3 regions of the Paenibacillus sp. 01T442 genome follow, and region 2 is predicted to be linked to each of the others. Evidence: riboswitches for the same ligand, from Rfam matches in the RefSeq annotation. Region 2 holds a riboswitch; each other region holds the start of a gene.
The links. Region 2 has a riboswitch for ZMP and ZTP ahead of AC1DLM_RS30495 (GNAT family N-acetyltransferase). Riboswitches for the same ligand answer to the same signal wherever they lie in the genome.
Positions count from the first base shown of each region.

Region 1: it holds a riboswitch for ZMP and ZTP, as region 2 does, so the genes downstream of both, rpiB (ribose 5-phosphate isomerase B) here and AC1DLM_RS30495 (GNAT family N-acetyltransferase) in region 2, are expected to answer to the same signal.
Region 3: it holds a riboswitch for ZMP and ZTP, as region 2 does, so the genes downstream of both, AC1DLM_RS30535 (bifunctional 5,10-methylenetetrahydrofolate dehydrogenase/5,10-methenyltetrahydrofolate cyclohydrolase) here and AC1DLM_RS30495 (GNAT family N-acetyltransferase) in region 2, are expected to answer to the same signal.

Region 1 covers NZ_JBFTPF010000008.1:150,295-154,519, forward strand. Annotated here, with positions in the region: gene AC1DLM_RS10100 (serine hydroxymethyltransferase) at 381-1,631, opposite strand; gene AC1DLM_RS10105 (TIGR01440 family protein) at 1,668-2,273, opposite strand; gene rpiB (ribose 5-phosphate isomerase B) at 2,290-2,748, opposite strand; ZMP/ZTP riboswitch at 2,853-2,933, opposite strand; gene AC1DLM_RS10115 (low molecular weight protein arginine phosphatase) at 3,043-3,615, opposite strand; gene AC1DLM_RS10120 (manganese efflux pump MntP) at 3,671-4,225, opposite strand, start outside.
Region 2 covers NZ_JBFTPF010000083.1:16,380-20,604, reverse strand. Annotated here, with positions in the region: gene AC1DLM_RS30505 (aminoglycoside phosphotransferase family protein) at 296-1,201, shown strand; gene AC1DLM_RS30500 (LysE/ArgO family amino acid transporter) at 1,263-1,871, shown strand; ZMP/ZTP riboswitch at 1,942-2,022, shown strand; gene AC1DLM_RS30495 (GNAT family N-acetyltransferase) at 2,070-3,179, shown strand; gene AC1DLM_RS30490 (cache domain-containing sensor histidine kinase) at 3,517-4,225, shown strand, end outside.
Region 3 covers NZ_JBFTPF010000084.1:1,968-6,192, reverse strand. Annotated here, with positions in the region: gene AC1DLM_RS30540 (hypothetical protein) at 1-1,417, shown strand, start outside; ZMP/ZTP riboswitch at 1,474-1,551, shown strand; gene AC1DLM_RS30535 (bifunctional 5,10-methylenetetrahydrofolate dehydrogenase/5,10-methenyltetrahydrofolate cyclohydrolase) at 1,608-2,450, shown strand; gene AC1DLM_RS30530 (DUF6886 family protein) at 2,476-3,000, shown strand; gene AC1DLM_RS30525 (PhzF family phenazine biosynthesis protein) at 3,050-3,835, shown strand; gene AC1DLM_RS30520 (macrolide family glycosyltransferase) at 3,853-4,225, shown strand, end outside.

The DNA of each region.
Region 1 (4,225 bases), on a different contig from region 2:
TAACTACAGGAAATACATTTAATTCTTCAGATTCGAGAAATCCGGTTCAAATAGATGGAGAAAATCCAGTTAGTTTGCGGGGGAGGCCCGAGATGGTTGGATGTGCCAGATGAAGGCGGGGAGCTAATTCGGGGGCTTGGAGATGAAGGTGAAATATGTGTAAAGTGGCTAGGGAGAGATAGTTTTGGGATTGCAGCGGTCATATGGAGGGGGAGGTGAAGGTAACCAAATTAGGTGGAAGTCGAGGATAATGGAAAGCGTTAAGGAAAGCTAGTTTGCGGAAAAGGGAGCTAGATCTCTGAGTGGAAGCTGGAGGTAGCCTGGTTGGGTAGAAACAAAAAAAGACCAGCTCCAAAGAGCTGGCCCTACAAAATTAGCTATTAGTAAGTCAAACCTTGGTAAAGCGGGAATTGCGCCGTTAGATCGGACACCATGCCACGAGCTTTCTCAAGCGTAGCTTCGTCTTTCGGGTTTTTCAACGTAAGAGCGATAACTTTCGCGATGGTTTTCATTGCTTCTTCGTCCATGCCGCGGGAAGTTACAGCCGGAGTACCCAAACGGATACCGCTTGTTACGAACGGGCTAGTTGGGTCGAAAGGAATCGCGTTTTTGTTCGCTGTAATACCGATTTCATCCAAAACGTGCTCTGCGTCTTTACCTGAGATGTTCAGGTTACGCAAGTCAACCAACATCAAGTGGTTGTCCGTACCGCCGGAAACAAGGTTGATGCCTTCAGCTGTAAGAGCAGTTGCCAAAGCTTGTGCGTTGTTGATTACATTTTGACCGTATACTTTGAAGTCCGGTTGAAGAGCTTCACCAAAAGATACAGCTTTCGCTGCGATCGTGTGCATCAAAGGACCACCTTGGGAACCAGGGAATACCGCTTTATCAATTGCTGCAGCCCAAGCTTTCTTCGTAAGAATCATACCGCCGCGAGGACCACGAAGCGTTTTGTGTGTTGTTGTTGTAACAAAATGTGCGTGCGGCACTGGGTTCGGGTGCAAACCAGCTGCAACTAGACCTGCAATGTGCGCCATATCAACGAAGAACAATGCACCTACATCGTTTGCAATGGAAGCCAAAGCTTCGAAATCAATCGTACGCGGGTACGCACTTGCACCAGCAACTAACATGCGAGGCTTATGTTTGAAAGCTGCTTTACGAACATCATCGTAGTCGATGCGGAAATCTTTTTCGCTTACGCCGTAAGCTACGAAGTTGTAAAGGATACCGGAAGCATTAACCGGGCTACCGTGTGTTAAGTGACCACCATGCGCAAGGTTCATACCAAGAACCGTGTCACCAGGGTTTAGGGCAGCCAAGTAAACAGCCATGTTCGCTTGTGCGCCGGAATGTGGTTGAACGTTCGCGTGCTCAGCACCGAAAAGCTCTTTCGCGCGATCACGAGCGATGTCTTCCACGATGTCTACGTACTCACAGCCACCATAGTATCTTTTGCCTGGGTAACCTTCTGCGTATTTGTTCGTAAGTACAGTACCCATAGCTTCAAGAACCGCTTGGCTCACGATGTTTTCGGAAGCAATTAGCTCAATTTTGTCGCGTTGACGGCCAAGCTCAAGGTTCATTGCTTCTACGATTTTCGGATCTTGCTTGCTCAAAAAGTTTGTCATATGGAATTCCTCCTAAAGATGATAGTTAACATGTAATTAGCAATCTGCATCAGGTGCAGCTTGTTGATAAAGTTGATCCGCCTGATCCGCGGAATACACAGCTCTAGTACCACCGATGAGCTTCGGCCGCGCGAATGCCATCGTGACATAAGCCTGGCCAATATGGCGAACCGGCGGCCTCACGGGAACAGCGACTCGGCGCAGATGCATCCCAATCAGCGTTGAGCCGATATCGATGCCTGCATGCGCCTGAATCGTCTCGACAACGACCGGCTTCGCGAAGTGTCTGTACGCGTAGGAAGCCATCGAACCCCCGGCCTTCGGCACGGGAATTACAGATACAGGTTCAAGCTGCGGCACCAGCGCCAGCAACTCTTCTTCCACAATCAGCGCACGATTCAAATGCTCGCAGCATTGAAACGCCGCATGCAGCCCAAACTCGCCGCAAATGCGCGCAACCGTCTYGAAAATCGGCTTCGCTGCATCCAACGTGCCCGATGTCCCAATCCGATGTCCGAGGATTTCACTCGTGCTCGTACCGATCACCAAGATATGACCGGGACGTAAGCTACCGACAGTTACCAGCTCACGCAGATTCGCTTCCAAAGCTTCTGCGATAGGTTCATACATAGAATCTGTCATTGTGGCTCCCTCATTTCTAGGGATGTACCGTGAAACGATCTTCGATGCTCTGCACTTTATTGATGCGGTTCTTGTGGCGGACACCTTCCGAGAACTCGGTTTCCAACCAGATTTTGACGATTTCTTCAGCTACCCCAGGTCCAACAACTCGCTCACCCATCGCTAGCACGTTCGTATCATTATGTTCACGTGTCGCTTTCGCGGAGAAGAGGTCATGCACAAGTGCACAGCGAATTCCCGGAACTTTATTGGCAGCAATGGACATCCCAATGCCAGTTCCACAAAGCAGAATACCTTTATCTGCTTCTCCCGATACAACTTTTTCGCAAACTTGAAGTGCATAATCCGGATAATCGACGGAGTCGCCGCAGCTGCATCCGAAATCGATCACTTGATGACCTAATGATTCAATAAAAGGAATGATAACATCTTTCAAACGATAGCCTGCATGATCTGCACCTAAAGCAATTTTCATGAATAAAACGCTCCTTTTTGACTGTTCGAATTCGACCATCCTATTATATCCCAAAGCTCACCAAAAACGAAAAAAAGAGCGCACACGCTAAAAAACGCGCGTTGCTCTTTTGCCCAGGCGACCGGCCGTATAGCTCAATGCTCCATTGTGGTTACTCCCACTCGTCGCCAGTTACATTGAGTCTTGCTTGTTACTTGTATTTTATCGCATTCCCAGCGATGTGTAAAGCTCTATTGACCTATCCCACTAAGGACCTTGATGGAAAAAACAAACGTCTGTGTTAGCCTTGGAAGACTAACGTATTTTTTTCACCAATTTATCTAGACTCCGACTAATTTCCTCGGCTGTATACCGATAATCGGCTAGTGACCCGCCATAGGGGTCCGAAATATCATAGTCTGGAATCGTGTTTTCCAACGCATACAAGCGGCTTCTTTCTTCCACAGTTACCGTCTGAGATAGCGCTTGTTTGAGCTGAAACTCTGCCGCAAGCTGCTCTCGCTCTTCAATCGCCTTGAGAATGCGAGCATCGTCCTCTACATATTCTTTGAGCGTATATGTCTTCTCGACCGCATGAGGAAAGCGCCCAATCACGGTACGTTTATGCCCTGTCGTCATCGTCAAGACCAGGTCAGCCCAATCGAGATCCGCAGCACTAATCGCTAGCGAACTAATCGACTCCTTGAAACCCGCTTCATGAAGAAGTGACTGGCTGTTTCGCGAAATCGGACCACCCGTCATCGCAGATACACCTGCCGAACGAACCTCCGCCGCAAGCCCCTCTTGATGCACCCTCATACGCAGCAAACCTTCAGCTAACGGACTGCGGCACGTATTTCCTGTACAGACAAATAGAATTCGCAACATGAAATCCTCCCTGGAATAAACGGCTATATCACCGTTCGTACTTACCCGTATTGTATCATAGTAAAAACTTGATCCCAAACCCTAATAGAATAAGTCCACCGAATGCCTCACCATATTCCCCAACCCAACCGCTAACTCGTCTGCCTAGCAGTAAGCCCGCTATCGAGAGCAAGCCGCCAAATAGACCGAAGATCAGTACTGTAAGCACAATGTCCGTGGCAAACATCCCAAGAGAAACGCCCACTGAGAAGGAATCTATACTAACACTGAGGGCAAAAATAATAAGCCCCCATAACGTTCGATGATCAAAGGCCGAAGCCTCTTCCCCGCGTATCGAGCTATATACCATATGTGCGCCAAGCAAAATAAGTAAACATCCCCCTGCCGCCGTAGCGACATTCCCCAGAAGGAGGGAGACATACTGCCCCATAAACATCCCCATCAATGGCATTAGCACGTGAAAAAGGCCGATGACAATGCTAATTTTCAAAATATCAATCAAACGAATGCCCTTCATCCCTATGCCAATTCCCAATGAAAAAGCATCTAGACCCAAAGCAATCGCCATTATTCCAATTGTCATGAGTTCCCCAACTTGTACCCCAGATGC
Region 2 (4,225 bases):
CTGGAAAAACTCCAGCTATTTTGTCAGTTTAGGGCGAAATTTAGAATTTAGATGGAAAAAGTACTTCTAATTCTCTCGATTCAGTTGATTTCGGTGGTTATGTATGAAAATAGCTGTACTTTTTACAGTTATTTCAAATAAGGTGAAAAATAGCATAATATTAGCTGCATATTTTCCATCTATTTACATTAAGCAGAGTGCCTAGGCTGTTGCTGGGGCTTGGGTTGCTGGAGCTGTCGCTGTCGCTATTGTGGTTAATGTGATGATCTTGAATTACTCCAAAGGACGTGTTCGAATGAGCCAATCGAAAGAGATTGCTATTGACTTAACACTCGTGCAACAACTGATCTCTTCACAATTTCCACAATGGGCAGAGCTGCCTCTCCGACCTGTGGATTCAGCAGGAACAGACAATGCGATCTATCGGCTTGGTGATGATATGGCTGTTCGATTACCTCGAGCAGATTGGGCCATTGGACAAGTGGAAAAAGAGCAGCGTTGGCTGCCGAAGCTAGCCCCGATGATCCCGATATCCATTCCAGTACCTTTAGCAAAAMGCGTTCCCACCGAAGACTACCCATGGTACTGGTCTGTGTATAGTTGGCTCGATGGCGAGAATGCGACAGTTGGACAAGTAGACAGCTATAACCAAGCAGCAACAGTTCTTGCGCATTTCGTTAATGCTATGCAGTCAATCGATCCTACTGGTGGGCCAGCCTCAGGTTCTCACAATTCTGGCAMGGGTGAGCCTCTGGCGATGCGTGATGCGGCAGTTCGAGATGCAATCGCAAGCTTGAACACAATCATCGACCCTGCCGTGGCAGAGGCTGTATGGGACTTGACACTTCAAGCTCCCGTATGGCAGGGACAGGGCGTTTGGATCCATGGAGATTTACATCCGGGAAATCTTCTTATAGAACAGGGACGATTAAGTGCCGTGATCGATTTCGGTACATTGGGTGTAGGCGATCCTGCCTGCGACCTCATGGTTGCATGGACATTTCTCACGACTGAAAGCAGAGAGGAATTCCGCTCTTTGCTAACAGTCGATGAAGCAACATGGTCGCGAGGACGCGGCTGGGCGCTTTCATTCGGGTTAATTGCTTACGCTTACTACATAGATAAGAACCCAGGATTAGCCGCTATATCCCGACGTGCGATTGATGAGGTGCTTTGTGAGCATTTGACGCGATGCGAATAGCGCATCTACGTTCCCTTTGAATATATGTTTACGATGATTTGTAGATAGGAGAAAATACATCATGCTTACTGCCATCTTCCAAGGAATTCTTTTATCAGCAGGTCTGATTTTACCGTTAGGTGTTCAAAATGTATTTGTTTTTAATCAAGGTGTGACACAACCACGTTTAGTTAGGGCATTACCGGTCGTTCTCACAGCAGCACTTTGCGATACTGCACTGATTACTTTGGCTATTTTAGGTATATCCGTCGTTATTGTCACGATACCTGCTATCAAGTTCGTGCTTTTCGTACTAGGCATACTTTTCCTGATCTATATGGGGATTGTGACTTGGAAAAGTAAACCTGCCAACACGTCATCCGATGAAAAAGCTTTATCACCTAAGAAGCAGATCGCGTTTGCTGCATCGGTTTCACTCCTAAATCCTCATGCCATTCTGGATACGATCGGCGTCATTGGGACAAGTTCTATCCACTATGTTGGAAAAGAAAAACTGGTATTTGCAATTGCTTGTATACTTGTGTCATGGATTTGGTTTTTTGCTCTTGCTGTCGTGGGGAGACAGGTTGGGAAATTAGATAAATCGAACACATTTATGACGTATCTCAATAAAGTATCAGCGATAATCATGTGGGTGACTTCCGTTTATTTAATTACACAATTAATCTAACCAAATATGGCATGGTCGAAGAAATTTTTCTTGATTTTCACAGTTATGACCGAATATAATTAAGGGAATATTTGGTATGTGTAACTGGCGAAACGTAGATCACTACGGGGGAGCACATATTCCATAACAGCCGTTCGCCTGGGCAAAGTATTTGATCAATCGATCAAATACTTTTTTTATTTCAAGGAGGAGAATGGAATGGAACGAGCTAGAAATGTGGCAGTCCTCATTTATGAAAAGGTAGATCTATTGGATATTGCCGGTCCGTTCGATGTGTTTGGGGTATCGAGTAATTGGGGCAAGGATTTCAAMGTCTACACGGTGGGCGAAGAGCAAAAACCTGTGACAACAGTCAGTGGTCTCACGATTCTTCCCAAATACAGCTTAGACAATTGCCCATTGCCTGACATTTTGATTGTCCCAGGTGGTTTAGGATCGCGAACTGAAATGAACAACGCAATGATTACATCATGGATTAGCCATACTGCTGCTAGCGCGGAAATCGTCTTATCTGTTTGCACAGGTGCGCTCTTGTTGGCGAAAGCAAACTTGCTGGATGGATTACGAGTGACGACCAATCGAAATGCATTTGAATTATTGCGCGAAATTGCACCACCTAGTGCTACGATTGTCGAAGATGTAAGGTACATTGATAACGGGAAAATTGTAATGTCCGCTGGGGTTACCGCGGGATTCGATGCTGCTCTTTATGTCGTTGCTAGACTATTTGGTGAAGAGAGAGCCCTCGCTACTGCTTCAAAGATTGAGTACCATTGGCGCAAAGACGAGTTTACCGCAGCGCTGCAGCAAAAGGATTTATTTATGATAAGGAAAGCACAAATAGAAGATTTAGATGCAATTCAGAAGTTGTTTGTTGAAGCAGCTCAGTGGATTCAATTGTCGAAGGGATTCACACAGTGGAGAGAGGATTCTTTTAACAATGCCTATTTAACAACTTTTATAAATGATCAAGAAGTATTTGTCGCGTGTCAGAACGGTGAGTTGATTGGTTGTTTTTCCATCCAATGGCATTTCGAAGAGATTTGGGGAGACTTGTTCCATGATGATGCTGGTTACGTACACCGTTTAGTCGTGTCCCGAAAATATAAAGGAGAGGGTTTCGGCAGCAGGTTTCTAGCTTGGTCAGCAGATTATATAAAGAACAAAGGCAAAGGCTGGCTGCGTTTAGACTGTATGGCAGATAATCCAACACTGAATGACTATTATCGCAGCCTTGATTTCATTCATCGTGGTAGATATGATGGCCGCGGTTGGAGCGCTAATTTATATGAACGTGAAATTGAATAAGTAGTGTAATCGCATATCTAATAAAGCTGTCCTACAAGTAGAATTATCTACTTTGAGGGCAGCTTTTGCTTTCTGCACGTGAGAAAATCGATCTTTGATCTGATAAATCAGTAAATCGTTCTATGAAATAGCGGATTTTGTTCCTTGAATGGTTGAGGGAAAGTTCTTAGAATGGTAGGGCTAGTTGTCGCAGGCGTAACCATTGCCAATTTAGGGAACTGTAGGAGCCAAGAGTGAGTGTATCTTGCGGCGTCCTCTGGGTTGTTCTCTTTCCAGATCCCTGTATGGTAGACTAAGAAAATATTTGATACTGAACAGCGAAGCGAGGGATATTCACGTGACGTTACTAAACTGGTTTTCATCTTTAACATTAAAAAATCGCCTATTTCTGGCTTTCATCGTACTTATTCTTCTGCCATTCTCCGTCTTGGATATTTATAATTTCCAAAAAGTGAAGCTCAATCTACAACAAAAAACGAGTGAACAAAGCCTCGTACAAATGAACAAAATGAATGAGTCACTTGAAAGTCTGCTCGCCACAACGTTTAAGACGATTACGATGTTTGAGCAAGATTCATCCGTCATTTCCGTGTTAAAGCAGCCAGAAGCGGTCGATCAAATCGTGAATCAGCGTAAAATTGAAGAACGTTTTCGTTCGGTGACGAATAGTCTTTTCATCTCTAGTCCACCCGTTTTCTATACGATTGTTGATTTACTCGGTAACGTGTATACTTCATTCCCGCCAGCGCAGCGCTTAGATTATGAAGTGATTCGGGCAAAACCTTGGTTTACAAGTGCTTTATCAGCTTCTGCACCYTATCAATGGCAGTTGGAAAGCAATGAAGTGCTATTTGATGTTAACAAAAGCCCGCAGCTCGTAGCTATTTCTACTCCTACAAGGGATGCAGATGGCACCATTCGAGCAATCATCCACATCGCGGTGGACTACGAAAGTTGGTTTAAATCAGCTACGAACGGAAGTCCAACTTCCGAGCAGTATTATTTGATTGATCAAAGAGGAAACGAGATCGTACATTCTGGTGCTG
Region 3 (4,225 bases), on a different contig from region 2:
AGAAATCGTTACGATTGATGAAGAGGGTCGTTATCGTACGGAGAGTCGTCTTTTACCAGATGTTAGCGGTGTCCATGACTATAAGATGATAGATAAGGATCATGTGATTTGGATCGGGGACGGCAATAAACTGTATGCGAGTGAATGGAAGAGTGGTTCATGGAGTTCGAAGAACACACTCTTGGAGAACGAGATCGAAAGTGTGCAAACAGTGGTTGGCCCCAAAGGGAATAGCGTTATGCTCGCATACAATGATTCAACGCTGTATGTCAGTGAATTTCATCCGAATGCCAAGCTTACATGGACGAAACTTGATATAGCGAATGTGAAACAAATTCACGGTGTATGGGATACCTCTGGGGGCAGCCTATCTCTTGTTTACGCCGTCAATAAAGAGGGCAGCGAATCCTTTCACTACGTGAAACTAGCAGAGTCATCCTGGAAGCCGCTTGTGCAGATGAAACTGAAGGACGTGGATTATGCAACGAGCAGCTTAGATGATATGGCGTTAGGTTTGGATGGTTCTCAATTTATTGCCGCGTATACAACGAGCTCACGCAAATCAGGTAAAAGCACCTTACATATGCTCACTTTCCCAGCGAATCAACCGGATAAGATATATGATGAAGTCCTTAATCTTCCTGTCACTAAGGGAAACGATTCCGATACCATTTTGCATCCTACATTTACGCAGCCATCTACTGGTGAAAAAACGCTTGTCGTTTCGTCCGTGTATGAGAAAAATAGGCGTCAAACGAGTCAAGAGGTGTACAAGATTAGCTTTCAGGCTGGTAAAATGTTGAATGCTACACGGATCAGCCAATTCGGCGGTTTTGCCGTATATCCGATGATTGCTTCGAACAAGGGGAGTTCACTAGCCATATGGCTCGATGCTGTAAACGCTGAGACATATCGGGTCTACTATGCCACTGATCAGCTTCCTTATGCGGAGCGAATGAACAGGATTCATGCAGAGGACTTCCAACAAGCTGCTGGGAATTTACCACTATTTTGGGGGATTGGCGTACTAACGGCACTAATTAGCTTAAAATGGATTCTATTGCCTGGCCTTTATTTAATCGTGATCAGTGTATTTTGGCAATATCATTATGACGAGCATTCGAAGCGGCACTTTGGCATATCTATGGCGATGTATCTCATTGTCAAAGCGTTATTTATTGGCGATTACCGGAAACCGATTGCGCTGCAGGTGATGCCGGATTTCTTGCAATCGGTATGGGTTAGCTTGATTTTACTTGTTCTGTTTGCAGCAATTTCTTATTGGTTAACCAGCTTATGGAGAAAAGGTTTGGCCGAACGAAATGTTGGACTTGAAATGTTTTACTTCGTAGTTCTTGATGTCTTCATGACGAATATGTGGTATTCGTTCTTTATGTCACCTGCAACTTTGTCATGATGTTCGTGCAAAGCAATTGAAAATATTGGCATACATTGCTATGATAGAGGAACTAATAAACGATGTGTGACTGGCGGAGCATGGGGAACCATGAGGGAGCATACCGATAACGGCCGTACGCCTGGGCAAGAGGTAAGGGGAAATCCCCTTACCTCTTTATGTTTGAACCTAACTTGAGAGGAATGATAAGATGAGCGCGGAAACCGTAATCTTGGATGGTAATCGAGTGGCAACAGACATGAAAGAGGCGCTGAAAAGTAGAATTAATCAATTAGCTGGGAAGGGGATCATTCCTTGCTTGGCTACGATTCTGGTCGGTGGTGATCCATCGTCAGCTACTTATGTGAAAATGAAAGGAAATGCATGTAAACGACTTGGTATCAGGTCGATTCGTATTGAACTTCCCGAGCATACTTCGACAGCAGATTTGATTGCTGAAATTCAGAAACTGAATGTTGACCCAAGTGTCCATGGGATTTTATTGCAACACCCAGTACCTCATCATATTGACGAAAGGGCTGCCTTTGAAGCGATTGGTATCGGGAAAGATGTAGATGGTGTCACGACGCTCMGGTTTGCTCAAAATGCTTTCGGCTTTGCCGATTTTCCATCTTGTACACCTGCGGCGATTCTTGCTATTATGGATTATTATCGCATTTCAATGGAAGGCAAGCACGCTGTTGTTATAGGGCGAAGCCCCATTCTCGGAAAACCTGTTTCCCTGATGTTACTCAATCGGAATGCAACAGTAACGATATGCCATTCAAAGACGACGAATTTAGTAGAGATGGTACAGTTAGCTGATATTGTGGTAGCGGCAGTTGGGAAACCGAAATTTGTGCAAGGGGATTGGATTAAACAAGGGGCCGTCGTGTTGGATGCGGGGTATAACGAAGGCAACATTGGGGATGTTGATTATGAGGCTTGTAAGGAAAGAGCATCCGCAATTACCCCTGTTCKTGCAGGAGTAGGACCTGTCACGATAGCCACCTTGTTGAAACACACCGTCGATGCAGCAGAAAAGTTAGTGTAGTTGAGGTTGAAAAAGGGGGAGTTAGATGAAATTGTTTCACGTCAGTGAAGAAAAAGATATTTCTATTTTCAATCCTAGACTGCCTTCAAGAAAAGATCTGGACCCAACCAAAGGCCTAGTATGGGCGATTAATGAGAAATGTTTCCCCAATTTCCTAACGCCTCGGAACTGTCCGAGAGTTACTTTTTATGCCAATGAGGCAACTACGGAGGAAGATAAAAAGAACTATTTGTCTTCACATGCAATGAGTCACGTCGTAGCGATTGAGCATAAATGGTTTGAAATCATGAAGAACACAACGTTATATGTCTATGAATTTGATTCATCAGATTTCTATGAGCGAGATCTTGGAGCGGGTTACTATGTGAGTGAGAAATCACAAGTTCCCATACGTCGATTTGAAATAAAGGATCTATTCGGTGAGCTTTTTAAAAGAAATATTGAAGTACGGCTCCTAGCAAATTTATGGGATCTATCGGATAAAATACAGCAATCGAGTTTTCAGTATTCGATGTGTCGGATGGGCTTTGCTGAGCAGAGGACATCTTGAATTCGGAGCAGATTTTCAAAAGACGAAAAAGAAGAAAGGTGGGATTATTTTGGCTTTGACAATCTATGTTGTGGATGCTTTCACGGATCAAGTATTCAAGGGAAATCCGGCTGCAGTTTGTTTAACTTCTGAACCTCTTGATGAAGAGTTGATGCAACGAATTGCTTCAGAAATGAATTTGTCAGAAACAGCTTTTTTGTTTCCTCAGCAAGACGGGTATTCGCTTAGATGGTTTACACCTAATTCTGAGGTGGATTTGTGCGGACACGCTACATTGGCTAGCGCGCATATGTTGTGGGCAACGGGCATTTTACCACTGAACCAACAAGCAAGTTTCTTTACCAGAAGTGGGCTATTAACTGCAATAAAGCAAGATGCTTGGATTCAACTTAATTTTCCGTCAGAACCAGTGAGCACATGTGGATATCCTTCCGAATTGGTGGATGCACTTCAAATTGATCCTCTATATGTTGGACGGAATAGATTCGATTACTTCATTGAAGTTGAATCTGAAGACATCATTAAGCGTCTAAGTCCTAATTACTCTTTGTTGCGGACGATTCAAACAAGAGGGATCAATGTGACAAGTCGGTCGAAAGATTATGACTTTGTTTCGAGATGTTTTTTCCCAGCAGTCGGTGTAGATGAGGATCCCGTAACCGGTTCTTCACATTGTGGTCTTGCGCCATATTGGGGCAAAAAATTAAATAAAACGGATATGTATGCGTATCAGGCATCCGCAAGAGGCGGTATACTAAAAATTAGTTTACATGAAAACAGAGTTCTACTTTCAGGCCAAGCAGTAATGGTTATGAGGAGCGAGTTGTTCATCTAGCATAAGGAGAGGTAGAAATGGCGCGCATTTTATTTATAAATGGTGGATCAGAGGGACATATCAATCCCACGATCGGAGTCGTGCAGGAGCTGATTTCCCGTGGCGATGAGGTCGTGTACTTTTGCATAGAAGCATTTAGAGAGCGAATTGAAAAGACGGGGGCTACCGTACGAACATTTGACGACCAAAAGTTTATAAAAGCTTTCATCTCAGGTGGAAGAAACTACTTGTTGGAGAGAGTTAACGGATTATTACTTACTGCAGACATTGTTATACCTAGCGTGCTCGAACAGATCAAAGATGAGAAATTTGATTATATCATCCATGATTCCATGTTCGGGTGTGGACGTATACTTGGTCAGCTGCTTAAGCTTCCTGCAATTAATTCTT